DNA from 4 places in the Janthinobacterium longum genome. Region 3 is predicted to be linked to each of the others. Evidence: predicted binding sites of a transcription regulator. Region 3 holds the regulator's gene; each other region holds the start of a gene.
What was found. Region 3 encodes FNR, which switches genes on or off when oxygen is low (the NO sensors DNR and NnrR bind a similar motif). Its sites were predicted from a motif close to TTGATNNNNATCAA; they were not measured.
Positions count from the first base shown of each region.

Region 1: a site for FNR is predicted at 3,698-3,711, ahead of ACQ4WM_RS03150 (OmpW/AlkL family protein). Genes of this name have one in related genera too.
Region 2: a site for FNR is predicted at 5,776-5,789, ahead of ACQ4WM_RS22620 (ribonucleoside triphosphate reductase). Genes of this name have one in related genera too.
Region 4: a site for FNR is predicted at 6,013-6,026, ahead of ACQ4WM_RS10795 (universal stress protein). Genes of this name have one in related genera too.

Region 1 covers NZ_JBNYXQ010000001.1:698,200-705,527, forward strand. Annotated here, with positions in the region: gene ACQ4WM_RS03125 (Na+/H+ antiporter) at 1-652, shown strand, start outside; gene ACQ4WM_RS03130 (DUF3144 domain-containing protein) at 717-1,019, shown strand; gene ACQ4WM_RS03135 (metalloregulator ArsR/SmtB family transcription factor) at 1,156-1,470, shown strand; gene ACQ4WM_RS03140 (acyl-CoA desaturase) at 1,467-2,393, shown strand; gene ACQ4WM_RS03145 (gamma carbonic anhydrase family protein) at 2,366-2,908, opposite strand; gene ACQ4WM_RS03150 (OmpW/AlkL family protein) at 3,014-3,631, opposite strand; gene fur (ferric iron uptake transcriptional regulator) at 3,879-4,316, shown strand; gene ACQ4WM_RS03160 (SpoIIE family protein phosphatase) at 4,516-5,730, shown strand; gene ACQ4WM_RS03165 (SiaB family protein kinase) at 5,771-6,328, shown strand; gene ACQ4WM_RS03170 (DUF1987 domain-containing protein) at 6,351-6,755, shown strand; gene ACQ4WM_RS03175 (GGDEF domain-containing protein) at 6,770-7,328, shown strand, end outside.
Region 2 covers NZ_JBNYXQ010000012.1:76,622-83,949, reverse strand. Annotated here, with positions in the region: gene ACQ4WM_RS22635 (Pls/PosA family non-ribosomal peptide synthetase) at 1-2,864, opposite strand, end outside; gene ACQ4WM_RS22630 (anaerobic ribonucleoside-triphosphate reductase activating protein) at 3,013-3,720, opposite strand; gene nrdD (anaerobic ribonucleoside-triphosphate reductase) at 3,720-3,923, opposite strand; gene ACQ4WM_RS22620 (ribonucleoside triphosphate reductase) at 3,920-5,680, opposite strand; gene ACQ4WM_RS22615 (hypothetical protein) at 5,940-6,356, opposite strand; gene ubiU (ubiquinone anaerobic biosynthesis protein UbiU) at 6,517-7,328, shown strand, end outside.
Region 3 covers NZ_JBNYXQ010000008.1:52,708-60,035, forward strand. Annotated here, with positions in the region: gene ccoN (cytochrome-c oxidase, cbb3-type subunit I) at 1-515, shown strand, start outside; gene ccoO (cytochrome-c oxidase, cbb3-type subunit II) at 532-1,146, shown strand; gene ACQ4WM_RS18955 (cbb3-type cytochrome oxidase subunit 3) at 1,148-1,348, shown strand; gene ccoP (cytochrome-c oxidase, cbb3-type subunit III) at 1,341-2,267, shown strand; gene ccoG (cytochrome c oxidase accessory protein CcoG) at 2,272-3,663, shown strand; gene ACQ4WM_RS18970 (FixH family protein) at 3,805-4,329, shown strand; gene fnr (fumarate/nitrate reduction transcriptional regulator Fnr) at 4,330-5,088, opposite strand; gene ACQ4WM_RS18980 (HAMP domain-containing sensor histidine kinase) at 5,291-7,328, shown strand, end outside.
Region 4 covers NZ_JBNYXQ010000002.1:553,322-560,649, forward strand. Annotated here, with positions in the region: gene ACQ4WM_RS10760 (sensor histidine kinase) at 1-390, opposite strand, end outside; gene trpE (anthranilate synthase component I) at 466-1,962, opposite strand; gene ACQ4WM_RS10770 (phosphoglycolate phosphatase) at 2,221-2,925, opposite strand; gene rpe (ribulose-phosphate 3-epimerase) at 2,925-3,599, opposite strand; gene apaG (Co2+/Mg2+ efflux facilitator ApaG/CorD) at 3,748-4,122, shown strand; gene ACQ4WM_RS10785 (hypothetical protein) at 4,133-4,279, opposite strand; gene mltA (murein transglycosylase A) at 4,290-5,510, shown strand; gene ACQ4WM_RS10795 (universal stress protein) at 5,521-5,958, opposite strand; gene ACQ4WM_RS10800 (enoyl-CoA hydratase) at 6,164-6,940, shown strand.

The sequences.
Region 1 (7,328 bases), on a different contig from region 3:
TTCGATGAAGCTGACCTTGTTCAAGCGCCAGAAAAAAGCCGCCAGGAATGGCACTACCCTGGAAAGCAACGACCGTCCCGGTATGCGCCTGCTGCTGGTGGCCTCGTTTGCCGGCGTGCGCGGCGCGCTGACCCTGGCCGGCATTTTGACGCTGCCTCTGTTTTTGCCGGACGGCACCCGCTTTCCCGCGCGCGACCTGGTGATTTTCCTGGCCATGGGGGTGATCTTGCTGTCGCTGCTGCTAGCCAGCGTCACCCTGCCCCTGCTGACCAAGGGACTGGTGTTTGCACCGCCGGCACGCCGTTCCAGCGAAGAGCGCAATGCCCGCGCGGCCGCTGCCGAAGCGGCTGTTGCACGACTGGAAAATGTCTGTTCAAGCCTTGGTGCCGATGGCAAGGACCAGGTCACCAGCGAAGCGGCCAATCGCCTGATCGAGGCCTACCGGCGTCGCATGGCCTATGGCGAGAGCAGCAACGACGAAGCAGCCCGCCTGCACGAACTGGCCAGGGCCGAGCGCGCGCTGCGCCTCGAAGCGCTCAATGCCGAACGCGATGAACTGTTCCGCCGCCGCATTTCGGGCGAACTCGATGACGCCATCCACCTGCGCCTGCTGCGCGAGATCGACCTGCTGGAAGCGACGCTGGAAGAGTAAGGACAGTTGCTGGACAGTGGCCGGTGCGCTGTGTAGACTGGCACGCACTTTCATGAGGAATCGTATGAGCACACCAAGAACAGGCCCGGAATTCTGGGAACGCGCCGACCAGATCATTGCTTTGGCCAACGAACAATGCACGCAAAACACCGGCAATGAAGTGGCCACCTCGCTGCTGTACGCCGCCGCCCGCTTCAACGCCTTTCTGATCGCCAGCAAGGGCGATGTGGCCAAAATGCAGCAGGAAAAAGACGACGCCGTCGCCTTTTTCACGGAACAGTACAAACGCATGCTGACCGATAACTTCAACGACTACATCGCCAACTTCGACAAGTACACGCAGCCAGGAGCCGGACCGCAGGCTTGATGGCCCGGGCCGGTGCCCCACTTGTTTTTGCTTGCCGGCCCATCCTTGACCACGCATGGCAAGCTTGACTTCGCCTTTTTTTCGATTAAACTATTAACGAATTAGTTAATATGTGAAGAGCTGAAAGGAATAGTCCATGCAGGCAGATAAAATCTTCGAAGCACTGGCATCGACGGCGCGGCGCCAGATACTCGCCTATCTGTCAGAGGCGCAGCTGAGCACGTCCGAACTGGCGGCACGTTTTGCCATGAGCGCACCGGCCATTTCGCGCCACTTGTCGGTGCTGGAAAATGCCGGCCTGGTCAGCAGCGAACGGCAAGGCCAGTTCGTGCTGTACCGCTTGAATCAGGATCACCTGATCAACACCCTCAACAACTTCGCCTTTGAAATCTGTCCGGTGGCGCGTGGCCTGAAACGCGAATCGGCGGCCCTGAAAAAGACTGCGCAATGACGGCGCACCGCGCCAGCGCGGATGGGCCGGACAGCGTCGTCGATGGCGTTGTGCGCTTTGCGCCGCTGCAGTCGCTGTGGCTGAGCGGCATGCTGGCCGGCGCGCTGATCGGTGGCGCCCTCACCTTCAGTTGGCCAGCGCTGCTGCTGTTCGTCGTGAGCACGGCAACCGTGCTGCTGTTCGGCCACTCGCTGGGCAGCCACCGCAAGCTGATCCATGACAGCTTTCAATGTCCCTTGTGGCTGGAGCATGTACTGGTGTACCTGGGCGTGCTGGTGGGCCTGAGCGGCCCGCTGGGCCTGCTGCGCCAGCATGAGTTGCGCGACTATGCGCAGCGCCAGCCAGGCTGTCATCCCTATTTGCGCCATGGCGGCGGTTTCTGGCGCGATTGCTGGTGGCAATTGCACTGCCGCCTGGTCCTGGCGCACGCGCCGCAGATCGCCATCGAACCGCGCATCGCGCAAGACCGCTTCTACCGTTTCCTCGAGTCCAGTTTCATGGCGCAGCAAATACCGTGGGCTATCCTGTTTTACCTGTGCGGTGGCTGGGGTTTCGTGTGGTGGGGCGTGTGTGCGCGGGTCAGCGCAGGCGTGCTGGGCCACTGGCTGATCGGTTACTTTGCCCACAACCACGGCGCCATGCATTTCAAGGTAGCTGGCGCGGCAGTACAAGGCAGGAATATCCGTTTCACTTCCTTGCTGACGATGGGTGAATGCTGGCACAACAACCACCACGCTTATCCAGGTTCGGCCAGGCTGGGCCTGTTTCCCGGCGAGTGGGACCCCGGCTGGTGGGCCTTGCTGCTGTTGCAGCGCATGGGCCTGGTATCAGGCTTGCGCCTGCCCGCAGACCTGCCCGCGCGGCCGCAATTGCAGCTGCTTGACAGCGCAGCGCCTCAGGCGTCGTCCCGGCCTTCCAGATAGTTATTCTTGACGCGCACATAGTGTTCGGCCGAGTAGCGCAGATAGGCAATCTCGGCCTCGGTCAACGCACGTACTTTGGCGGCCGGACGGCCCACGTACAGGTGGCCGCTTTCCAGCACCTTGCCTGGTGACACCAGGCTGCCGGCGCCCAGCATCACGTTTTTTTCCACCACCACGTCATCCATCACGATGCTGCCCATGCCGATCAGGCACTCGTCGCCAATGGTGCAGCCGTGCAGGATGACCGAGTGGCCGATGGTCACATATTTGCCGATGATCAAGGGCGAGCCGTCGGGCTTGGCGGCATTTTTATGCGACACATGACCCATGGAAAAATCCTGGATATTGCTGCCCTCGCCGATCACAATGCGGTTGACGTCGCCGCGCAGCACGCTGTTGCACCAGATCGAGCAGTCGTCGCCGATTTGCACGTCGCCGATCACCTGCGCCGTGTCGTGCAGGTAGACGCGGTCACCGACAACGGGATGCGTATTCAGATAGGAACTCAAAGGCATGGTGGTCTCGCTTGATCACAAATGTAAATTGTATGCGGCGGCGAGAAAAAACGGGCAAAAAAAATCCGGCCGCAAACGGCCGGATTGTGACGATGACAGTAAAACTCAGAAACGGTAGCCGACACCAACGCCGAACAGATACGGATCAACCTTGACTTTGCTCACTTTCGCGCCGCTGATGAACACGTCGCTCTGGATCTGCACTTTCTTGACGTCGAAGTTCAGCGACCAGTTTTTGTCGAGTTTGTAGTCGACGCCGGCTTGCACAGAGTAACCCCAGCTGTCGTGCTCCAGGCGGCCAGCGCCACCGAGCAGGTTTACGTCCGATATATTGGTGTAGTTCACACCGGCGCCCACATACGGGCTGAATTGTTTCTCGGGCATGAAGTGGTATTGCAGCGACAGGGTAGGCGGCAAGTGTTTGAACGTACCGATCTTCGCGCCGTCGAGCTTGACGTCATGTTTTTGTGGGTAGGTCAGGATCAGTTCGGCTGCGATATTCGGGGTAAAGAAGTACGAGATATCGACTTCAGGGATCGTTTTGTCGCTGACATGCAGACGGTCGGATGCACCGACACCACCAACAGGAGCAGATTTATTGGCCGTATCGATTTGCACCACACGGGCACGGACCAGCCAAGGGCTTTCCTGGGCCATTGCGTTGCCGGCGAATGCGCCGATGGCGGCCAATACGATTGCTGCTTTTGCTGCGGACTTGTTCATTCTGTTTCCCTCTTTTTTGTCGTTAAGTAACGCAGCGAAGTCTAAGAGTGCGGTGCAGCAAAAACTTTGATCCACATCAAATAGTGCCGGAAGGCATAAGTTGACCCCATTTTTTCCTTGCACAGGTCAAAAAAATGATGCGCCGCAAGGTAATTTCAAACTGGTTCATGAACAGATCGTAATAGTAATGATTATCATTTGCGATATAATATGGGCTGACCTGGTGTTTATATAAGGGATGGGAGACATGGATATATTGAGGGAACTGCGTGAATCGGGGCTGAAAATCACCATACCGCGCCTGCGGATTCTGCAGCTGTTTCAAGAAGGAAATACCAAGCACCTGAGTGCAGACGATGTCTACAAACTTTTGCTGGCTGAAAAGATCGACGTGGGCCTGGCCACCATCTACCGTGTGCTGATGCAGTTTGCCGAGGCCGGCATCCTGTTCCGTCGCCATTTCGAATCGGGCCATGCCGTGTTCGAACTGAACGAAGGCCAGCACCACGACCACCTGGTGTGCACCGGCTGCGGCAAGGTCGATGAATTCGTCGACGAAGGCATCGAGTTGCGCCAGCACGAAATTGCCACCGAGCGCGGCTTCGTGCTGCATGAGCACGCCTTGTCGCTGTACGGCACCTGCGCCGACTGCACGGCAAAAAAAGTTCCTCCACGCAAGCCTTGACACCCGCCGGCCAGCACGCTGGCCCAAAAGCTTGCCATACAGCTATTTTAAATACGCGTTTGGCAAGTCGGTAATCAAGCTGTCATATTCTGCGACTACCATATCGAGATTGCCTTTTTTGCCAGCCCCCTTGCGGTACTGGCAAGGGGCGCCGATCGTTATGTAAAGGTAGCCGCCCGTGGAGTTCAACGCCTCTCGATTGCATCTTCCCCGTCATCGTTCTTCGGTTGCGGCCGACCTGTGCATCGCCACCGAGTCGGTGCAGGCTGACGCCAATAACTTCGCCGTGCTCGAACTGTTCACCGAGCGGCGCGACATGATGAGCCTGCCCGTCACGGAACAGGACCGCCCGATCGGCCTGATCAGCCGCAACATCTTCATGTCGCAGATGTCCAAGCCCTTTTATCACGAGGTGTATGGCAAGAAAAGCTGCATCGCCTTCATGGACAAGGAGCCGCTGATCGTCGATGCCGCCATGAGCATCGAAGATCTTACTTTCCGCGCCGTCGAGGCGGGCGAAAAGGCGCTGGCCGACGGCTTCATCATCACCGAAGACGGCGTACTGGCCGGCGTCGGCTTCGGCCTGCAACTGATGAACGTGGTGGCCACCTTGCAGGCCGAAAAAAACCGCCAGATCATGCACAGCATCGATTACGCCAGCGTGATCCAGCGGGCACTGCTGCGCTCGTCGTCGGCCGAACTGCGTGCGGCGCTGCCCGACGCGCACCTGGAATGGCAGCCGCGCGACGTCGTCGGCGGCGACTTTTACCTGTTTGAACGCCATGCTGGCGGCTGGTTCGCGGCGCTGGCCGACTGTACCGGCCACGGCGTGCCGGGCGCTTTCATGACCCTGATCGCCTCCTCGTCCCTGAGCCAGGCGCTGCGCGACCTCGGCCCCCATGATCCGGCCGCCCTGATCGGCGCCGTCAGCCGCGCCATCAAGACCTTGCTGGGCCAGGACCACGCCACGCCCGATGGCAGCCACGGCGCTGGTTCCAACGACGGCATGGATTGCGCCTTTTTATGCTACGACGCGGACAGGCGCCAGCTGCATTTCGCCGGCGCCAAACAGTCGCTGCACCTGGTGGCACCGGGCCAGGACGAGGTGCAATGCGTGGACGGCGCGCGCATGGGTGTCGGCTATGTCGATACGCCGGCCGGCCACGCCTGGCATAACCACGTGCTCGAGGTGGCGCCGGGCAGCCTGCTGTTCCTCACCACCGACGGCCTGCTCGACCAGATCGGCGGCGCCCGCGACATCGCCTACGGCAAGCGGCGCATGCGCGAGCAACTGCTGGCGCGCCGCGCGGCACCGGCCAGCGAGGTGGCGGCAGCCCTGCTGCACGACTTTGGCGCGTGGCAAGGCACGCAGCCGCGCCGCGACGACCTGACCTTTTTCTGTTTCCGCCTGTAGGCGAACGTTTTTCAACGCATCGACAACCAGGAGCACTGACGTGCTGTATCAAGAATTCAACGAGTTTTGGGATGTGGCGCGCAAGCGCAATATCATCTTTTTCTACACGGGCTACTTTTCGCAGCACGTTGTCAGCGCCATTTCCGAAACCATCAAGGCGCGGCTGGACACGGCCGGTGCCGCTGGCCCGACGCGCCGGCGCATCTTTTCCTCGTTTATCGAAATGTCGCAGAACGTGATGCATTATTCGTCCGACAGCCTGACGCCGAACGCCCAGCTCGACTTGCAGATGCGGCGCGGCTCGTTCTGCATCGGCACGCGCGGCGACAGCTTTTTCCTGTTGTGCGCCAATCCTGTGTCGACCGAGAACGTGGCGCAGATACGCAGCCGGCTCGAACCGCTGCACACCATGACGATGGAAGAAATCCGCCTGGCTTACAAGAAGGCACTGCGCGAGGAAGCACCGTCCGACAGCAAGGGCGCGGGCCTGGGTTTCCTGACCCTGGCGCGCGACGCCAGCGAGCCGCTGGAATTCGAATTCGCCCAGGACCCGCAGGAGCCGCACAGCACCATCTTCTGCATCAAAGCCATTATCTGAAAGAGCCGACCCAGGAAAGCATATGCAATCACCGTCCCCTTTGCCACCGTTGTTCCTCGCCGCGACACCGAGTTCGCCCGAAATCGATTTCCGCTTCGAACAGCACACCCTGTCGATCAAGGGTGAATCGTATCCTGAAAATGCGGCCGCCTTTTACGGCCCGCTGAACGCCGCCGTGCGCAACTATTGCGAGACCTGCCATGACGCGCAGATCACCGTGCATGTATCGCTGGCCTACTTCAACAGCTCCAGCACCAAGATGCTGTTCACCCTGTTCGACATCCTGAACCAGGCGGCCATCGACGGCAACCGCGTGCGCCTGAATTGGTACCACGACGAAGACGACGACACCATCCTGGAATTCGGCCAGGAGCTGCAACAGGACTTTACGGCGCTGGACTTCCACGACCACGCCGTGGGCGGCTAGCAGTGGGCGCGCAGATGTCTGCCTCCAGCCTGGAACCCGACCTGTTTACCGAGGAGGCGGCGGCGCTGGCGGCCGCGCGCCAGTTGCACGCCGACGATAACGCCAGCGGCAATGAACAGCGCCGCATGCTCGGTGAGCTGATCGTCCACTATGAACGCCTGATGCGCGAGACGCGCCGTCTGATCCGCCGCAGCGACCGCGCCGAACGCGACATGCATGTGCTCAACCGCGAACTGCAGGCGCTGGCCGGCCAGCTGGAATACCGCGCCACCCACGATCCGCTGACGGGCGCGCTCAACCGCGGCGCCGTGATCGAACAGGCGTCACTCTGCCTGGCGCAAGGCGACATGGCGCTGATCGTGCTCGACATCGACCTGTTCAAGCAAGTCAACGACGACTTCGGCCACCCCGCCGGCGATGGCGTGATCCGTGCCGTGGTCGACGCCCTGCAGGACCTGCTGGGACAGCACACGCCGATCGGCAGGGTCGGCGGCGAAGAATTCTCGGTGGTCTGGCCCACCTCCTCACCCGAGGAAGCGCAGCAGGTGGCGCAACGCATTTGTGACGCCATCG
Region 2 (7,328 bases), on a different contig from region 3:
GGCAGCGCACCCCAGCGGATGGCGGCCGACAGCAGGGCGGTCAGCACGATCAGCACGGCGCTGGCCGGGAAGGCCAGGATGAAATAGCGGGCAAGTTGCGTGGTGGCCTCGCGACCCTGCAGCCACGGCATCACTTCGCGTTCGTCGAACCAGTCGATCAGCACAAAGCTGGGGAACACGGGCATAAAGAACAGCACCGCGATCAGCACCATGCCAAAGCAGAAAAACAGCATCTCGGCGCTCAATCGGGCTTTGCTTACTGCGGGCCGCGCCGGCTGGCTGGCCCGGTCAAACGCGCCCGCGTCGCGCGCCGGCGAACCTGTCCAGATGCGGCCGGCCGGCACTTGAGCGCCATCGGCCAGCGCGGACTGGCCTTCCAGGTGGCCAAAGTCGCCGACTGTCGTATTGCCTTCCAAAATTGCGTAGGAGCTGATGCAGGCGTCGTTGCCGATGCTGATTTGCCCCAGCAGCAAACGGCCCCGTTCGACGCGCGCGTTTTCAAAATTGACGGCATTGCCGACGCTGACGTTGTCGCCGATCGACAGCAGCTCTGGCGCGCGCAAGGTCATCGAACCGATTACCACTTCCTTGCCGACCTTTGCACCGAGTGCGCGCAGCCACCAGCTGTTCAAGGACGAGCCACTGAGCAGATAGGCAGGCGCCGATTCGACCAGCCGGTCAGCCAGCCACCAGCGGTAATAAGTCACGCCCCACAGCGGATAGCTGCCCGCTTTCAGGCGCCCGGCGATCAGCCATTTGCCGGCAATCGCAATCGCAAATTCGCCCAGCGTCGCCAGCAGGAACACGCCGATCGAGGCGGCCACGGCGCGCGCCACGGTGTCGCCCGGGTCGCCCGTAAAATAATGATAGGTAAAGAAGGGCGCCAGCCACTGTGCCATGCGCAGGGTCACCAGTACCGGCACGGCAGCCGCCTGGGCTGCGCCGCATACCCAGCGCTTGACGCGCGACGGTGGCGTCCAGTCGGCTTCCGGTACGGCCAGCGCGGGCGCTTCTCCCAGCACGGCGGCGATCTTGCCGATTTCGCGGTTATGGTAGATATCGCGCACTGTCATGTGGGCGTAACGGGGATCGGCGCGCAGGCTTGAGGCCAGCCGCGCGGCAAGGAATGAATGGCCACCCAAGTCGCTGAAAAAGTCGGCACTGCGCAGTATCGGCTGGCCCGGGAACAGCTGCGCCAGCGCCGCGAACAGGGCTGCTTCGGCCGGCGTTTCGGGTGTATCCGATTCACCCGCTTCGCCTGCTGGTGGAGCGGACAGTGGCATCGCTTTCAAGGCCTTCCTGTCGATCTTGCCGGAGGTCAGGCGCGGCATCAGCGGCAGCAGTTCAAACCGCCCCGGCACCATATACGGCGGCAGGTGCAGGTTCAGTGCTGCGCGCAGGGTCTTTGGCGTCAGGGCGTCGTCCGGCGCATGGTCGCTGCCGACGATATACGCGACCAGCTGGTCGATGCCGTCATCCTTGCGCAGCAAGACGGCCACCGTGCCCACGCCCGCTTGCTGCGCCAGCACGGCCTCGATCTCGCCCAGCTCCACGCGAAAGCCGCGTATCTTGACCTGGTCATCGGCGCGGCCCAGGCACATCACCTGGCCATCGGCGTCGATACGGGCCAGGTCGCCGGTGCGGTACAGGCGCGCGTCGTCAGCCCCCGTCGCCCACGGATTGGGCAGGAATTTTTCCACTGTCAGGTCGGGGCGGCCCAGGTAGCCCTCGGCCAGGCCGGGGCCGATAATGCACAATTCCCCGGTTTCACCGCGCGCCAGCAGCTTCAATGACTGGTTTTCGCCCGCTTCCGCCACCTGCAGTACCAAGAGGCCATAGTTGGGCAACGGCGTGCCGATGGTCACCGGCTGGCCCGGCAGCAGACGCGCCAGGCTGCACGAGACGGTCGCCTCGGTCGGGCCATAGGTGTTGAACATGGCGCGACCAGGGCGCGACCAGCGCTCGACCAGCGACTCGGGGCACATCTCGCCGCCCAGGTTGATCAGGCGCAGGCTTGGTACTTCCTCGGCAAACAGCGCCAGCAGGGTCGGCACCGCGTGCAGCACCGTCACCTGGTTGCTTGCCAACGCGCGCGGCAGCGCTTCCGGGTCGCCGGAGATCTCTTTCGGCCCCAGCCACAAGGTGGCGCCGACCAGCCAGGCGATCCAGATCTCCTCGAACGACATGTCGAAGGCGACCGAAAAACCCTGGTAGACAGTGTCGTCCTGCGTCACGCCCAGCACCGCATTCTCGCTGCGCAGGAAGTGGCAGATGCTGCGCTGGTTGATCAGGATGCCTTTCGGCTTGCCGGTCGAACCCGAGGTGTAGATCACGTAGGCCGGGTGTGCCGGCAGGGTGGCGTGGCGCGGGTGCAGCGTTTCGCCATCGGTTCGCGGCGCCAGCAGGCTTTCCGCCGTCCACACGGGGCGCATGACGCCTGCGTCCGCCAGGCGCGGCGCAAACTGCGTGCAGCTGACTATGCCCGCGCCGTTGGCGTCGTCGAGGCACACTTGCAGGCGTTCGACGGGCGTATCTTCATCGACCGGCAGCCAGGCGGCGCCCGCCTTGGCAATCGCTGCCTGCATCAACAGCAGGTTGGCGCCGCGCGGCAGCCACAGGCCGACGATATTACCGGGCCGTACGCCTGCCGCCACCAGGCGCGAGGCGGCCAGGCTGGCCAGTACATCGAATTCGCCATAGCTGATGCGGCGTTCGCCGGCTATCAGTGCAATCTGGTCGGGACAGCGGCGTGCGGTGGCCTCCAGCAGGTCGGCCAGCACTTCGTCTTGCAGCAGATCCGGTCGTTGGGGGCCGTACAGGATATCGGTATGGAGGGTGGGGCTATCGGCGGTGAAATCGTTCATGATGACGCTTATCTGTAATGCTCGGTGAAAGATCAAACTTGCGCCAACTTGGTGCGCGGCGCAGTTGATACATTACAGCAAGCAAGCGATTTCAGCGTTGCAGAACGGGGATTTCAAGTATTTTTTTTGCAATCAAGTGGCCCTGGCGTCAATTGCCATGATTACGGAATGTAAATCGCGGAAACATGGCGGTAATTTGTGCCAGCGTGGCCGCTGCCGGGTAGCCGTGCAATGTGGCGTCGGCCAGCCTGGCGTCGGTGCAGCCTTCGGCGCGGAACTGCTGCAGCACATAGTGAGTGACGCCTTTTTTTGCCAGCGTTTCAGCCAGTTCCAGCAGCGCTGACTCGGGCAGCAGGGCTGGGTGGATGGTGGTGCGGCATTCATGGGCCACGCCGCTGGCGACGATGGCGTCCAGGCAGGCGCGCGCCGGGTCGCCGCCGCCCGCCACGCCGGTAATCGCGCGGTAATCCGCGAAAGCGGCTTTGATATCAAAACCCACCCAGTCGACCAGCGGCAGCACTTCCTTCAATCGCTGCGGATAGATGCAGGCCGTGTGCAGGCCCACTTTGAATCCCAGCGCTTTCACCTCGAGCATGGCGTTTTTCAAGGCCGGGTCCATGCACGCTTCGCCGCCGCTGAACACCACTGCATCGACCAGGCCCGTGCGGCGGCGCAGCAGCGCCATCACGTCGGTCCACGGCGTGAGGGCGTCGCCGGAGCGCGGCTGCAGATGCGGATTGTGGCAATAGCCGCAGCGCCATGGGCAGCCCTGCACGAACACCACGGCCGCCAGCTGGCCGGGATAGTCGGTGGCGGAGAACGGCGTGACGCCGCCCACCCTGAGTTGCCTGGCCATCAGCGGCAGGTGCGGCTCAAGGGACCCGACACCGAGGCGCACGCTTCGCTGAAGTACTGGCGTTCGTGAAATTCACCCTGCTTGCCGATATTGAACGAGGCAACGGGGCGGTGATAGCCCATCACGCGGGTCCAGATTTCGCAGCGCTGGCGTTCGCTGTTGTGAAGTTCAATCGCAGGTGCAAGGTTGGGACGTGCGTTCATGGTGTTTCCTCCAGTATGGCGTTCAGATTGGCCTGCTTGCGGGCGATCAGCTCCGCATCGCAGGTTGGGCAAAACTCGTGTTTTCCCGCCAGGTAGCCATGGCGCGGACAGATCGAAAAAGTGGGCGTGACGGTGATATACGGCAGCGAAAAGCGCGACAGCGCCCGTTTCACCAGTTCGCGGCAGGCATTGGCGTCCGACAGTGCCTCCGTCATGTACAGGTGCAGCACGGTGCCGCCCGTGTATTTGCGCTGCAGTGCGTCCTGCAGTTCCAGTGCCTCGAACGGGTCGTCGGTATGGCCGACCGGCAGCTGCGAGGAATTCGTGTAGTAGGGATTGTCGCTTGTCCCTGCCTGCAGGATGGCCGGATAGCGCTTGCGGTCTTCGCGCGCGAAGCGGTAGGTCGTGCCTTCGGCCGGTGTCGCTTCCAGGTTGTACATATGCCCCGTCTGTTCCTGGAACTGGACCATGCGTGCGCGCACATGGTCGAGCAGGCGTATCGCCAGCGCATGGCCATCTAGGCTGGTAATGTCATATTCATTGCCGCTGAAATTGCGGATCATCTCGTTGATGCCGTTCACGCCCAGCGTGGAAAAGTGATTGCGCAAGGTGCCCAGATAGCGTTTCGTGTACGGAAACAGCCCCTCCTGCATCAGTTTGTCGATGGTGGCGCGCTTGATTTCCAGGCTGGTCTTGCCCAGCTCCAGCAAGCGGTCCAGGTCGGCCAGTAGCGCCGCTTCGTCGCCGCGCCAAAGATAGCCCAGGCGCGCGCAGTTGATGGTCACCACGCCCAGCGATCCTGTCTGCTCGGCCGAACCGAACAGCCCGTTGCCACGCTTGAGCAGTTCGCGCAGGTCCAGCTGCAGCCGGCAGCACATCGAACGTATCATGTTCGGTTTCAGTTCCGAATTGATGAAGTTCTGGAAGTAGGGCAGGCCATAGCGGGCCGTCATCTCGAACAGGCGCTCGGCGTTGTCGCTGTACCAGTCGAAATCCTCGGTGATGTTGTAGGTCGGGATAGGAAACGTGAACACGCGGCCCCTGGCGTCGCCGGCCATCATGATCTCGATATAGGCACGGTTGATCATGTCCATCTCGAGCTGCAGTTCGCCGTAGGAAAAAGGCATTTCCACGCCAGCGATCACGGGAATCTGCTGGCGCAAATCTTCCGGGCAGACCCAGTCGAAGGTCAGGTTGGTGAAGGGTGTTTGCGTGCCCCAGCGCGACGGTACGTTGAGGTTGTAGATCAGCTCCTGCATGTACTGCAGCACATCGGCGTACGCCAGCTTGTCCTTGCGGATGAACGGCGCCATATAGGTGTCAAACGAGCTGAAAGCCTGCGCACCGGCCCACTCGTTTTGCAGGGTGCCGAGGAAATTGACGATCTGGCCGATCGCCGACGACATGTGTTTTGGCGGGCTTGATTCGACCTTGCCCGGCACGCCGTTCAGGCCTTCATGCAGCAGGGTGCGCAGCGACCAGCCGGCGCAGTAACCGGCCAGCATGTCGAGGTCGTGGATATGCAGCGCCGCCTCGCGGTGGGCTGCGCCCACTTCCGGCGGATAGACCTGGTCGAGCCAGTAGTTGGCGATTACCTTGCCCGATACATTGAGTATCAGGCCGCCCAGCGAATAGCCCTGGTTGGCGTTGGCGTTGACCCGCCAGTCGCGCCGCTCCAGGTACTCGTTGATGGATGCGGCGACGTCGACCTGACTGTGTTTTTTAGACGGCGTGACGGATAGTGCGCTAGCTGACATGAAACCTCCAATAACCACAACATGCGGTGTTTTATTGAAGAATATCGACTAAATGTAGTGTCGTCAAAGGGTGCTTGCAGGCGAGTGGCGGATTCTTGATCGAGGTGAAATTCGAGGCCGTGGCAGGCATTTCTTTCACCCCTAACGGCGAAAGTGCCGGGGTCAGACCCTCAATGCCGCTGACTCAGAGGCTTGCGCCAACGGTCGCGGGGGTCCGACCCCAGATTCTGCACTTGGGGTAAAAATTTCAGCATTGATCTCAGCGATGTTTGTCCCACCTCGTCTCGCGCAAAATCATGTACGTGGTCGCAAAAAACGCCCCGCCGCAGGTAGCGATGCTGATGACGGAAGCAGGCAGCACATGGAGCCAGATTTCCATCGGCGAAAACGTGCTCCAGCCGGCCACGCGGATGTCGAACGTGATGTAGTTCGCCAGCAGCCAGTACGCGGCCAGGATGGCGGTGCAGATGGCGCTCTGGCGCAGCAGCGGCAGCTGGCGGCGGGCGAACACGGCCAGCAAAAACAGCAGCACCACGCCCGGATACACGCCCAGTATTTCTGGTGAAAACATGTGCGTGCTGTTGGCGTCATAGCCTTCGACGGGCAAGGCCCATTGCACTTGCAGCGCGGTGAGGAACAGGGTCAGGAGCAGGATCAGCAGGGGTTTTCGGGTCATGGAGATGGCTGTTGTGAGTAGAGGATCAGGCACGATGGCAGGGCGCATTCTACAGCGCAAGGAGGACCCCCATGCATGCATTCCTTCACCTGTGTCAAGGACTGCTCACATGGCGCGGGGCTATAGTCTCGACCCTGAGCCGATACAGAAAGTCCTCATCATGAAGCTTGAACATTCTACCGCCCAGCGCGTGGCCGGAGCGCTGGAACTGGTCTGCCCGGCCGGCAGCCTGCCGGCCCTGAAAGCGGCTGTCGACAATGGCGCCGATACCGTCTATCTCGGCTTTCGCGACGCCACCAATGCGCGCAATTTCGCCGGCCTCAATTTTGACGAAAAGGCGATTGCCGAAGGTGTGCGCTACGCCCAACAGCACGGCCGCAAGGTGTTGCTGGCATTGAATACCTATCCGCAGCCGCATAACTGGATGGTCTGGCGCAGCGCCATCGACCGCGCGGCCGACGCGGGCCTGGACGCCGTTATCGTTGCCGACCCCGGCCTGATGGCGTATGCGCGCGAGCACCATCCGCAACTGCGTTTGCACCTGTCGGTGCAGGGCTCGGCCACCAACTACGAGGCCATCAACTTTTACCATGAACACTTCGGCGTCTCGCGCGCGGTGCTGCCGCGCGTGCTGTCGATGGCGCAGGTGGAGCAACTGATCGCCAACACGCCGGTCGAGATCGAAGTGTTCGGCTTTGGCAGCCTGTGCGTGATGGTCGAAGGGCGCTGTGCGCTGTCGTCGTATGCGACCGGCGAAGCGCCCAATACCCATGGCGTGTGCTCGCCGGCCAAGGCGGTGCGCTGGGCGGAAACCGCAGGCGGCCTGGAGTCGCGCCTGAACGGCGTGCTGATCGACCGCTATGGTCCCGGCGAAAACGCCAGCTACCCGACCCTGTGCAAGGGCCGCTTCGACGTCGACGGAGAACAGTATTACGCGATCGAAGAGCCGGCCAGCCTGAACACCCTGGCGCT
Region 3 (7,328 bases):
TGAAATTCATGATCGTCTCGCTGTCGTTCTACGGCATCGCCACCTTCGAAGGTCCGATGATGTCGATCAAGACCATCAACTCGCTGTCGCACTACACCGACTGGACCGTCGCCCACGTGCACGGCGGTGCATTGGGCTGGGTCGGCTTCATCACCATGGGTTCGATCTACTACCTGCTGCCACGCGTGGCCGGCCAGACCAAAATGTACAGCACGCGCCTGATCGACGTGCACTTCTGGGTCGCCACCATCGGCATCGTGCTGTACATCGCTGCAATGTGGATCGCCGGCGTGATGCAGGGCCTGATGTGGCGCGCGGTCAATCCGGACGGCACCCTGACCTATACCTTTGTCGAAGGCGTGAAAGCTACCTATCCGTACTACGTGGTGCGCGTGGGCGGTGGCCTCTTGTACCTGGCTGGCATGTGCGTGATGGGCTACAACACCTACATGACCTTGCGCGGCACCAAGGTGCCAGTCGCACGCATCCCGGAACTGAACGCGGCGCACGCCTGATTGGAGCGAAAGCAAAATGAAATTTTCACATGCATGGATTGAAAAAAACCCCTGGCTGCTGATAGGCCTGGTCACCCTGGTGATCAGCGTCGGCGGCGCCGTTGAAATCGTGCCGCTGTTCTTCCAGAAGAGTACCACCGAGCCGATCGCCGGTCTGAAGCCCTATTCACCACTGCGCCTGGCCGGGCGCGACATTTATGTACGCGAAGGCTGCTACAACTGCCACTCGCAGATGGTGCGTCCGCTGCGCGCGGAAACCGAGCGCTATGGCCACTATTCGGTGGCGGGCGAATTCGTCTACGACCGTCCGTTCCAGTGGGGCTCCAAGCGTACCGGTCCCGACCTGGCACGCGTCGGCGCGCGCTACAGCGATGAATGGCACCGTACCCACCTGAACAATCCGCGCGACGTGGTGCCGGAATCGAATATGCCGGCCTACCCATGGCTGGCAAAGACCAAGCTCGCGCCGGAAGACATCGTGCCGAAGATGCGCGCCCTGAAACGCCTGGGCCAGCCCTACAGCGAAGAAGAAATCAAGGCCGGTCCGGAGCAACTGAAGGACAAAACCGAAGAAGACGCCCTGGTGGCCTACCTGCAAGGCCTGGGCACATTAATCAAAACGAGGAATTAGCATGGCAATCGAGAACCTGTTCGACAGCGCCAGCAGCGTCATGACGGTGGTTTCCTTTACGACGTTTGTTGGCATCCTGTGGTGGACATTCAGCCGCAGCAACAAGGACTTCGACGCGGCGGCCAACCTGCCGTTCGCCGACGAGGCGCTGGACTATCCGGTGGAAGCCGGAGTGGCAAAAGAGGAGCGCAGCCATGTCTGACTTTACCAGTGGTTTCTGGAATATTTACATTGTCGTGCTGTCCCTGCTGGGCATTATCGGTTGCGCCGTACTGCTGTACTCGCAGTCGAAAGTGAAGGTATTGCCGGGCGCACCGGCCGACGGCACCACCGGCCACGTGTGGGATGAGGACCTGACGGAGTTGAACACGCCGATGCCGCGCTGGTGGATGTGGCTGTTCTACATCACCATCGTGTTTGCGCTGGCGTATCTGTTCCTGTATCCGGGCCTGGGCACTTATGCCGGCAAGCTGGGCTGGAAATCGTCGGGCCAGTACGAGCAGGAGCTGAAAAAGGCCGAAGCCGATTACGGTCCCCTGTTCGACAAGTACCTGAAACAGGACCTGAAAACCGTGGCTGCCGATCCGCAGGCTAACGCCATCGGCCAGCGTCTGTTCCTGACCTACTGCGCGCAGTGCCATGGCTCGGATGCACGCGGCAACAAGGGTTTTCCCAACCTGACCGACAAGGACTGGCTGTATGGCGGCGACCCGGACATCATCAAGACCACCATCATGCACGGCCGTAACGGCATCATGCCGCCGATGGGCGCCGCGCTCGGTTCGGAGCAGGATGTGGAGAATGTCGCGCACTATGTGCTGAGCCTGTCGGGTTCGACCTCGGACCCAGTCAAATCGGTACTGGGCAAGGCCAAGTTCGGCGCCTGCATGGCCTGCCATGGCGCCGACGCCAAGGGCAACCAGCAACTCGGTGCACCGAACCTGACCGACAAGATCTGGCTGTACGGCGGCAGTGCCGACACCATCATGGAAACCATCCGCAAGGGCCGCAACAACCAGATGCCCGCCTTCGGTGACTTCCTTGGCGAGTCGAAAGTGCATGTGCTGTCGGCGTATATCTGGAGCCTGTCCAACCCTCAGCCTGCAGTTCCCGTGAAATAATGTAATGGAACCCCAAGTCATCAAGATGTATGCGGCCCGCGAGCAGATCTACCCTCGCGAGGCCAAAGGACGCTATGCAACATGGCGCTGGGTGTGCGTCTGGCTCACCCAACTGGCGTTCTACGGCTTGCCGTGGTTCAACTGGAACGGCAGGCAAGCCCTGCTGTTCGACCTGACCACGCGCAAGTTCTACATTTTCGGCGTGGTGCTGTGGCCGCAGGATTTCATCTATCTGGCGGCCCTGCTGATCATCTCGGCGTATCTGCTGTTCCTCGTCACTGCAATTGCCGGGCGCGTCTGGTGCGGTTTTTCGTGCCCGCAAACGGTGTACACGGAAATCTTCCTGTGGGTCGAACGCAAAATCGAAGGCACGCGCAGCGCGCGCATGGCGCTAGACCGCCAGGGCCCTTCGCTGCGCAAGACCGGCAAAAAGGTGGCCAAGCATCTGGTGTGGGGCGCGATCGCCCTGTGGACAGGGTTTACCTTCGTCGGCTACTTCACGCCGATCCAGGACCTGGTACATGAAGTGCGAACCTTCAATTTCGGTCCCTGGGAATGGTTCTGGATCCTGTTCTACAGCCTGGCCACCTACGGCAACGCGGGCTGGCTGCGCGAACAGGTGTGCAAATACATGTGTCCGTATGCGCGCTTCCAGAGCGCCATGTTCGACCAGGACACCCTGATCATCACCTATGATGAAAAACGCGGCGAACCACGCGGCGCGCTGAGCAAGAAAGCCGCCAGGGACGGCACGCAAACCAAATTGGGCGACTGTATCGACTGCACACTGTGCGTACAGGTATGCCCGACCGGCATCGATATCCGCAAGGGCCTGCAGTATGAATGCATCGGCTGCGCCGCCTGCGTCGACGCCTGCAACAGCGTGATGGACAAGGTCGAGCGGCCGCGCGGGCTGATCCGCTACAGCACCGACCATGCGATGGAAAACAACTTCAATTCGCAGCAGATCCGCCGGCGCGCCATGCGGCCGCGCGTACTGATCTACACCACGATCCTGGCACTGATCGTCACCGCCGTGTGTACCTCGCTGTTCCTGCGCACGCCCTTGAAAATGGACGTGATCCGCGACCGTGGCTCGATGGGCCGCGAAGTGGAAGACGGCATGATCGAAAACGTGTATCGCCTGCAGATCATGAATACTTCCGAACAGCAGCAGCACTTCAAAATTGCCGTCTCGGGCCTGCCCGGACTGACCCTGTTGACGCGCGAGGAAGTGACCCTGCAGCCGACCGAAACGCTGGGCTGGCCGGTACGTTTGCGCGTGCCGCACGGTGTCGGAGAAAAAGGTTCGAACAAGATCCAGATCGAGCTGCAATCACTCGACGAGCCGTCATTGCATGTACGCGAGAGCGCGGTGTTTATCGTGCCGCGTTAAACAAGGGGTCGGACCCTGCAGGTCCGACCCCAGCCTTTTGCTTGCTTACCCTAAACATAAAGCTGGCCTCAAACCCCAGCCTTCATCCACTCAACGTAAAGCTGGGGTCAGACCCAACGGGTCTGACCCCGGGAGATAAAAATGTCCAAGACTGTCAAACTGCAAGCTCCCGTCGCCCCCTGGTACAAGCACCGCTGGCCGTGGCTGCTGATGATCGGCCCGGGCTTGTCGGTCGTCGTCGGCAGCTTTATGGGGTATATCGCGTTTACGCAACCCGATGCGCTGGTGGTGGGCGACTACTACAAGCAGGGCAAGGCGATCAATCAGGACCTGCGCCGCGATACGGTGGCCAGCAACCTGGCGATGGACACCAGCCTTGCCTACGACGTGGCGCAATCGCGCATCACCGGTTCCGTGCACAGCTTTGGCAAGGCTTACCAGCAGCCCTTGCTGCTGCACCTGGCGCACGCGACCTTGCCGGAAAAAGACATCCGGCTGATGGTGCAGCCCGATGCGGACGGCAATTTCTCGGTCTCGCTGCCGATGCTCGAGCGCAGCCGCTGGCAGGTACTGGTGGAAGACGGCAAGCGCGAATGGCGCCTGTCGGGAATCTGGACCTGGCCGGCCCAGCGCGACATCAGCTTGCGTGCCGACAGCGAACTGTAATTATTTGCAGACGTCGGTACCGGCCGTAATCGCCTTCAGTCTGGCCGGCTGCAGGATTTCAATCTCGCGGTTCGATACGCTCAGCCAGCCTTCCTTCTTGAATTTGGACAGCAGCCGGCTGATGCTCTCGATCGTCAGGCCCAGGTAGTTGCCGATTTCCTCGCGCGACATGCGCAGCTGGAATTTGCTGCCCGAGTAACCGCGCGCTTCATAGCGCGAGGCCAGGTTGACGATAAAGGCGGCAAAACGCTGGGTCGCCTGCATATTGCCCAGCAAGAGCATCACGCTTTGCTCGCGCGTGATTTCCTGGCTCATCATGCGGTGGAAATGGCGCAGCAGGGTTGGCATATTGCCCAGCAATTGCTCCAGGCTGGAAAATGGAATTTCGCACACTTCACTGTCTTCCAGCGCCACCGCATTGCAATGATGGCGGTCGGCGCTGATGGCGTCCATGCCCAGCAATTCGCCGGCCATCTGGAACCCCGTCACCTGTTCCTCTCCACCGGGATTGATCTGGTAGGTCTTGAAGTGGCCAAGGCGGATCGCATACAGGTTCTGGAACGCGTCGCCAATGCGGAACAGCGAGGCACCGCGCAACACCTTGCGGCGCCGTCCGATGATCTGGTCGAGGCGGTCCATGTCGCCCACATCCAAGCCCATCGGCAAGCAAAGCTGGTGCATGCTGCAAGTGGCGCAGCGCGCACGCAGCGCTTCAACGCTCACGATGGGCAGAGTTGGGGACAATAGATCAGGTGTCATTGCGTATACCTTTAAGAAAATACAACAACGAGTTTACTGCATTCAGGGTTGCCGTGTGCCAATTTCGGTGAAATGCCGGCATTAAATCACTTTCTTCCTTTATTTTCATGGCAACTGCGCCACAAGCTGGTGCTTGCCAAGTTGCCGCTTTGCTAGGAGAATTCCTGACAACATACATGCCGCATGCCAAGCAAAGGAAAATATGAAGCCTCTCGGCATCAAAGCAAAAGTCGCGCTGGCGACCAGCCTTACTTCGGTCGCCATGATTGCCCTGGTCACACTGGTACAAGTGCAACGCATGCGCGATGATTTCACCAAGGTACTGCTGAGCCAGCAAACGGCCATGATATCCCGCACGGCAGAAGAGCTCGATGACAAGCTCGGCATGCTGCTCGACGTCATCACCGAAACGGCGCGCCGCCAGCCGGCCGCACTGATGGCGCAGCCGGCCCAGTTGCGCCAGTACTATGAACAGCGCGCCATGCTGGCTCTGTTCGACGACGTGCTGGTGCTCGATACGCGCGGCAAGCTGGTCAGCGATGTGCCGGAATTGCAGGAGCGCAGCGCTCTCGATGTCAGCGACCGCCCGTATTTCCAGACCGTCATGCGCACCCGCAAGGCCATGATCACCGAGCCGATGCTGGGCAAGACCAGCGGCATGCCGATCGTGCAGATGGTCGCGCCCGTGCTGGACAAGAACGGCGAGATAGCCGGCCTGGTGGTCGGCGTGCTGCGCCTGTACAAGGACAACCTGCTGGGCGACCTGCGCACTGCCAAGGTGGGCAAGAACGGCTATTACTTCATACTGACTCGCGGCAAGGTGCCGCGGTATGTGCTGCACCCGGAGACCGCCAAGCTGCTGCAACCGCGCGTCGGCCCCGCCAGCAGTGACGAAGGCAGCACGGTCAGCAACAACAGCAGCGGCGTCAGGGCGGTCAACAGCTTCAAACAGCTGAAATCGGTGAACTGGCTGCTGGCCGCCTCGCTGCCGATTGACGATGCATTTGAACCGTTCGACGGCGTGCTGTACCGGCTGGTGCTGTGGAGCGCCTGCGCCTCGCTGCTGGCGGCACTGGTATTGGGCTGGGTCACGGTGCGCCTGCTGTCGCCACTGGTGCGCTTGCGCGACACCCTGCTGGCACTGCGCAGCAGCAACCAGCGTTTCACGCCGCTGCCGGTCGAGCAGCGCGACGAAATCGGCGAACTGACGGCGGCCTTCAACAGCCTGATGAGCGAGCGCGACCGCCTGCAGCAGGAAGTGGAAGCACGCGCCAGGGAACTTGAAGACGAGCGCGACCGCGCCGAAGCGGCCAACTGCGCAAAAAGCGATTTCGTTGCCAACATGAGCCATGAAATCCGCACGCCCCTGAACGCCGTGCTGGGCATGGTGTATCTGCTCGGTAATACCAAACTCAATACGGAACAGCGCAAATACCTGACCATGGTGCGCGTGGCTGGCCAGTCGCTGCTGGGCATCCTCAACGACGTGCTCGATTTTTCCAAGATCGAGGCACGCCGCATGGACCTGTCGCCGGTCGAATTCGATCTCGACGAGGTGATGAATACCCTGGCCACCACCATGACCATGAACGCCGGCGAGAAGGAGCTGGAACTGGCGATCGCAGTCGAGTCGGACGTGCCGCGCCGGCTGGTCGGCGACGCCCAGCGCCTGCAGCAGATCCTCGTCAACCTGGCCGGCAACGCCATCAAATTTACCGCCAGCGGGGAAGTGGTGGTGGCCATTAGCCTGGCAGAACAGACTGCTGACAAAGCCTGGCTGCGCTTCGAAGTGCGCGATACCGGCATCGGCATGACGCCGCAGCAGCAGGAACAATTATTTACCGCCTTCTCGCAGGGCGACCAGAGCATCACGCGCCGCTTCGGCGGCACCGGCCTGGGGCTGGCCATCAGCAAGCACCTGATCCACATGATGGGCGGCGATATCGCCGTGGCCAGCAGCGAAGGCAAGGGCAGCCGCTTCTGGTTCAGCGTGCCATTCGAGGCTTTGGCGCAGCCGAACGAAGAGCGGCGCACACCGGCGCTGGGCCACTTGCGCCTGCTGGTGGCAGACGACAACCGCACCACGCGCGAACTGATCGTCAAGCTGATCGAAGCGTGGGGCTGGGCCGCCGACGAAGTCGACTCGGGCTTTGCCGCCATCGAACTGTACCGCGAGCGCCTGGAGCAGCAGCAACCGTATGACGTGGTGCTGGCCGACTGGCACATGCCGGTGATGGACG
Region 4 (7,328 bases), on a different contig from region 3:
CGCCAGGGCGGTGATGCGCGCAAGTTCGGCCGCCGGCGCATCGTCCTTCACGCCGCTGCCGTCATAGGTGGGAAAGGCATAGGCGAACACGCCGCGTTCCTCGCTCCACAGGCCGCCTTCGACACCGGCGTCCTCGCGCAGGGCCATGTCGACCACGGCGCGTTCGACTGCCTCGCCCATGGCGTCATTGTTACCGTTGAGTGTCATCTTGCCGCTGCCGGCGCGCATGATCTGGCAGATGGCGCTGGCGCGCGTGCGCGCTGCAACGATCTGCGCGTCCGCGCCCTGGCGGCCCAGCTGCAGCAGCAGCCAGATCAGCAGCGCGACCATGGCCGCGATGGCGGCCCATGACCACAGCAGGTCGCGTTTCAACATTGCGTTCAACGCCACGTGCTATCCCCCGGTCGGTGTTGGTTCAGGCGCTCGTGGTCATGGCGCGGGCAGGTTCAGCGCCCGGCACTGGCATCAGAAGTCGCCGTCCAGGCCGTCTTGCACCTGTTCGGCGGCGCGCAATACGGCGCGCGCCTTGTTTTCGGTTTCCTGCCATTCCATTTCGGGGATCGAGTCGGCGACGATGCCAGCCGCGGCCTGCACGTACAGCATGCCGTCCTTGATCACGCCGGTGCGGATCGCGATCGCCACATCCATTTCGCCGCCAAACGAGAGGTAGCCGCAGGCGCCGCCGTAAATGCCACGCTTGGTGATTTCCAGTTCATCGATCACTTCCATTGCGCGCACTTTGGGCGCCCCGGTCAGGGTGCCGGCCGGGAAAGTGGCGCGCAGCACGTCGAGGTTCGACAAGCCATCCTTCAGCGTGCCTTCCACGTTCGAGACGATGTGCTGCACGTGCGAGTATTTTTCGATCACCATGCGGTCGGTCACCTGCACGCTACCGGTGGTGGCGATGCGGCCGATATCGTTGCGCGCCAGGTCGATCAGCATCACATGTTCGGCGATCTCTTTTGGATCGGCCAGCAGTTCGGCAGACAGTTCCGCGTCGCGTTCTGGCGTGGCGCCGCGCGGACGCGTGCCGGCGATCGGACGAAGCGTCACTTTCTTGCTGCCGTCAGCGAGGTTTTCATTGCGCACCAGGATCTCGGGCGAAGCGCCGATGATCTGCATGTCGCCGAAGTTATAGAAGTACATATACGGCGACGGGTTCAGCGAACGCAGCGCGCGGTACAGGCTCAGTGGCGAGTCGACATACGGTTTGCGGATGCGCTGGCCGATCTGCACCTGCATCAGGTCGCCGGCCATCACATACTCATGCGCCTTGGCGACGGCCTGCAGATAATCTTCTTTTGAAAAGTCGCGGATCGTTTCAGTGCGGACCGAGGCACTGGTCACAGGCGCATCGATGCCACGGCGCAGCAGCATGCGCAGGTCCTTCAGGCGCTGGCGCGCTTTCGAAAATGACTCGGGCACGGTGGTGTCGGCATACACGATCAGATACAACTTGCCGGACAGGTTATCGATTACGGCCAGTTCTTCGGTCACCATCAGCTGGATATCGGGCAGGCCCAGGTCATCCTTCGGCGCGCCGCCGGCCAGTTTTTTCTCGATATGGCGCACCGTGTCGTAGCCGAAGTAGCCGGCCAGGCCGCCGCAGAAACGCGGCATGCCGGGGCGCAGCGCCACCTTGAAACGCGACTGGTATTGCTCGATGAAGTCGAGCGGATTGCCTTCGTGTTCCTCGATCACCGCGCCATTTTTCACGATCTCGGTGCGGCTGCCAAAGGTGCGCAGCACGGTGGTGGCAGGCAGGCCGATAAACGAGAAGCGGCCGAAGCGCTCGCCACCGACTACCGATTCAAGCAGAAAGGTGTTCTTCCCGCCTTGCTGGGTTTGCGCCAGTTTCAGGTATAGCGTGAGCGGGGTTTCCAGGTCGGCGAAGGCTTCGGCGATCAGGGGGATGCGGTTATAGCCTTGCTGGGCCAGCGATTTGAATTCGAGTTCGGTCATGTGTCTCTCCATGCCGCAGGGGTGCAAATGTGCACCGACCCTGCGGTGGGTTATCAAAAAACCTGTCGCATGCGGGTGCGCAAGCGACAGCAATCAGCGTACGGCTCGGCCTTAAGCCTGCCAGGATTGCCAGCGTCGCCAAAGCCAGGCCTCAATCGAGCCGGTTTGGGTGACATTGTGTTTTTTGATGAGAAACGTGTTCACGATAAGATGTGGTCCGGGTCAGTATGCGAGAAAGTAGTGAAATCAGTAGACGATTCAATTTTGCATGCTGATGGCATGAGCCGCGTCAAGCAGCGTATTTACTATACCATCGGAATCGGTATCGTGTATAGAGTGTCCGTGGTTGTACCCGTACGGCACCGTCAGCACGGGGCAACCCGCAGCGCGGGCCGCTTGCGCGTCATTCGAGGAGTCGCCGATGGCCACCACGTTGGCCGGCGCCAGGTCGAAGTCCGCGCACACTTGCAGCAAGGGCAGCGGGTCCGGTTTCTTCTTCGCCAGCGAGTCGCCGCCGTAGACGATCTCAAAATACTGATCGAGGTTTTTCAGCTTCAGCAGCGGCAGCGCGAACGCGATCGGCTTGTTGGTAACGCAGGCCAGGCGCAGCCCTGCCGCCTTCATCGCAGCCAGGCCCGCTTCCACCTCCGGGTACAGGGTGCTGTGCTGGCCATTGATGGTCAGGTAGTGACGCTGGTAGCCATCCATCGCCGCTTCGAAACGCTGCGCCACGCCGGCAGGATCAAAATCGAGCGCCAGTACCGTGCGGATCAGGTTTTCCGAGCCTTTGCCCACCATCAGCTTGATCGCTTCGGCGCTGATGGGCGGCAGGTCGAACTCGCCGCGCATGCCGTTGATGGCGACATGAAAGTCGGGCACGGTGTCGAGCATCGTGCCATCAAGATCGATAATGGCGGCACGTACGCCGGCCAGCACTGCATGGTTCACCGCGCCCGCGCCCATTATTTGCCCACCACGCTGGCCAGCTCTGCGCGCATGGCGTCGATCACTGCTTTATAGTCAGGCTTGCCGAAGATGGCCGAGCCGGCGACAAAGGTGTCGGCGCCGGCTGCTGCTGCTGCTGCGATATTGTCGATCTTGATGCCGCCATCGACTTCGAGCATGATGTCGCGGCCCGATTCATCGATCATGCGGCGCGCTTCGGCGATTTTTTTCAACGCTTGTGGAATGAAGGACTGGCCGCCGAAACCGGGGTTGACCGACATGATCAGGATGATGTCGATCTTGTCCATCACGTGTTCCAGGTAGTGCAGCGGCGTGCCCGGGTTGAAGACCAGGCCGGCCTTGCAGCCGTTGTCGCGGATCAGCTGCAGCGAGCGGTCCAGGTGTTCCGACGCTTCCGGGTGGAAGGTGATGATGTTCGCACCGGCTTTGGCGAAATCCGGGATAATGCGATCGACAGGCTTGACCATCAGGTGCACGTCAATGGGCACTTGCACATGCGGGCGGATGGCTTCGCACACCAGCGGGCCGATCGTCAGGTTTGGCACATAATGGTTATCCATCACGTCGAAGTGAATGATGTCGGCGCCGGCGGTGACGACGTTGCGTACTTCCTCGCCCAGGCGGGCGAAGTCGGCGGACAGGATGCTGGGAGCGATGCGAAATGATGTCATGGTGATCAGGGCCAAAGGGTAGAAGATGCAAAGTTGCGCTATTTTACGCTTGACGCCGTTGCCATGTCCTTTAGAAACACAGAATACCTCTTGCGCACCAGCCGGCAAGGCGGTGGCGCGACACCTCATGAACCAGACAAGGACGACGATGGCGACTTATGAATTTACGGTAACGGTCAAGACACAGTATTTGCCCGATCAATCGGCACCCGACCAGGGCCGCCACGTATTCAGCTACACCATCCGCGTGGTCAACAGCGGCACGGTCGGCGCGCAACTGATTTCGCGCCACTGGGTGATCACGGACGCCAACAACAAGGTGGAGGAAGTGCGTGGCCTGGGCGCCGTCGGCCACCAGCCGCTGCTGCAGCCGGGCGAACAGTTTGAATACACCAGCGGCACCGTGCTGGCCACGCCGCAAGGCACGATGCTGGGCGAGTATTTCTGCGTGGCCGAAGATGGTCACCGTTTCGAGGCGCAGATTCCCGAGTTCGTGTTGTCGCTGCCGCGCACACTGCACTAAACTACCGCGCTTATTTCAATTTTTCGGTGGCGTCCTTGTCGGTTGCCACCTGTTTCTGCGTTGGCGGCGTGCGATTCTTGCCCGCATACATGGTCCACCAGACGATGAACGCCAGCAGGAAGAACGCCACCATCGCTTCAATTACCAAGATCCACATACGCTCTCCTATGTCTTTACGCCTCAGTCTACTCGTTTCAAGCGTCGCCGTCGCGCTGGCGTTATCTGCCTGTACCAGCACGGCGCCGCTGAAGCCCGCGCCCGCCAGGCCGCCGGCCATTACGCCATCTGTCGTCAAGCCGGTGCCTGCCAAACCGGCCGCGCCTGACGCCAGCGACGTCCAGGCGCCCACTTTTGTGCCGGTCAGCTTTGCCGCCTTGCCCGGCTGGGGTCGCGACGACGTGCGTGCGGCCTGGCCCGCCTTCATGGCCTCGTGCGGCGTGCTGGTCAAGCGGCCCGACTGGAAGGAGCCGTGCACGATCGCGCGCCAGGTCAATGCCGACAGCGATCAGGCGATTCGCCAGTTCTTCGAAGCGTTTTTCGTGCCGAACCAGATAGTCGCCGCCGATGGCGCCAGTTCCGGCCTGGTGACAGGCTATTACGAACCGCTGTTGCATGGCGCGCGCAAACGTGGCGGGCCGTACCAGACACCGCTGTACAAGGTGCCGGACGACCTGGTGTCGGTGGATTTGTCCAGTGTGTATCCCGAGCTGAAAAACATGCGCTTGCGCGGCAAGCTGGTCGGCAAGAAAGTAGTGCCGTATGCCACCCGTGCCGAGATCGAGCGCGCCCCGGCAATGGCTGGCAAGGAGCTGATGTGGGTCGACGACGAGGTGGAAGCGTTTTTCCTGCAGGTGCAAGGCAGCGGCAGGGTGCAGCTGACCGATACCCAGGAAACCGTGCGCCTTGCCTATGCGGATCAGAATGGCCACCCCTACCAGTCGATCGGCCGCTACCTGGTCGACAAGGGTGAATTGACCATGAGCCAGGCGTCTGCGCAGGGCATCAAGGCCTGGATCGCCGGTCACCCGACGCGCAAGGATGAGCTGTTCAACGCCAATCCCAGCTATGTGTTCTTCAAGGAAGAGCGCTTGCCGGACCCGAAAGTGGGGCCGAAAGGCGCGCTGGGCGTACCGCTCACGCCGCAGCGCTCGGTTGCCATCGACTCACGCTACGTGCCGCTGGGCGTGCCCGTGTTTTTATCGACCACGCAGGCCAACAGCGATATCCCGATGCAGCGCCTGGTGATGGCGCAGGACACGGGCGGCGCCATCCGCGGGCCGATCCGGGTTGACTATTTCTTTGGCTTTGGTGCGGAAGCGGCCGAAAACGCAGGCCGCATGAAGCAGAGCGGCATGGTGTGGGTGCTGCTGCCGAAGCAGCCGCACTAGTGGCTCTTGCTTAACGCAATACCATCACCGGTAAATGCGTGTGGGCCAGCACTTTTTGCGTTTCGCTGCCCACAAACAGCTTGTTGAGACCCTTGCGGCCATGCGAGGCCATCAGGATGATGTCGCACTGACACGCTTGCGCCGTATTGACGATTTCTTCATGCGGGCTCGGCGACACGGCGACCACGCCTTCAAACGCGACGTTGGCGGCGCGTGCGGCCTCGCCGATTTTATCGACTGCGTGCTGCGCCGATTCATTCATCTGTTGCTCGTACAGGCTGGCGTCTAGCACGATGCCGCCGTCGGCCATCGGCGAAAACGGAAACGGTTGCACCACGCTCAGGACCACCAGCTTGGCCTGGTTCAGTTTGGCAAATGCGATGGCGGTCTGGGCAGCCTGGTCAGACAAGGGGGAACCGTCAGTCGGAAATAAGATCGATGTAAACATTGCGTGCTCCCTGATAATAATTGGACAGCTTATGGATTTACCTCAGGCAAAACTTTGATGCAGATCAAAGTTGCCATGCTTCGCTGGCAATAGCTTCGCCGAGGCACGTTTCCAGTGTAAGCATGTTTGCCGAGTTATGCCGCAACGCTGCCCAGCTCTGCCATTAGCCGCTACAATCGCGAGTACCCCCAAGCGAGGAGACACCATGCACTATGAAGATCTGATCATTGAAATCCAGGACAAAGTCGCGCTGATACGCCTGAATCGCCCCAAGGCGCTGAATGCCCTGAACGAGCGCATGATGAACGAACTGGGCGACGCGCTGCTCAAGTTCGACGCCGACGACAGCATCGGCTGCATCGTGCTGACCGGCAGTGAGAAAGCGTTTGCCGCCGGTGCCGACATCGCCGCCATGGCCGACTACACCTATCCCGACACGTTTACGCAAGGCTATATCAGCCGCAACTGGGAGCATATCCTGCGCGTGCGCAAACCGGTGGTCGGTGCGGTGGCCGGCTATGCGCTGGGCGGCGGGTGCGAACTGGCCATGATGTGCGACTTTTTGATCGCCGCCGACAGCGCCAAATTCGGCCAGCCGGAAATCAAGGTCGGCGTCACGCCAGGCGCGGGTGGTACGCAGCGTTTGCCGCGCGCCATTGGCAAGGCCAAGGCGATGGACTTGCTGCTGACGGCGCGCACCATCGATGCTGCCGAAGCAGAACGTATCGGCCTGGTGTCGCGCGTGGTGCCGGCCGATAAATTGCTGGAAGAAACCCTGGCCGCCGCTCAAACCATCGCCGCCATGCCGACCTCGGTCGCCATGATGATCAAGGATTGCGTCAACCGCGCCTTTGAAACCACGCTGACCGATGGCGTGGCGTATGAGCGCCGTTTGTTCCAGGCCGCGTTCGGCACGCCGGCGCAGAAAGAGGGCATGCACGCCTTTTTGGAAAAGCGCTTGCCAAACTTCGACGGCCTTTGATATGATTCGGCTCCCCGCAAAACAACGCACACAAAACAAGGTGTTGCAGAGCAAAACGGGGTAGAAAAGAAGGTTGACGAAATGCTGAAAAAGCTTCATACTCTTCCTTCTTCGCAGCTGACAAACACAACGCTTTGTCGATAGCGCGAAAGTAGCACCGAATACAGTTCTTTAACAATTAACAGTCGATAAGTGTGGGCATTTGATGAAGTGCAGCAGTGATTTTCGGATCGCTGTAAAACTTAAAATATCAAATGTTCACAAGAAATAATGAAATAGGCGCTACGAAAGTAGTGGCCTGTCAGTTTTTTGAGTGAGCGACCCATCAGCAATGATGGTGCCTGTAACAGGGCAAAGTAACAGAGATTAAACTGAAGAGTTTGATCCT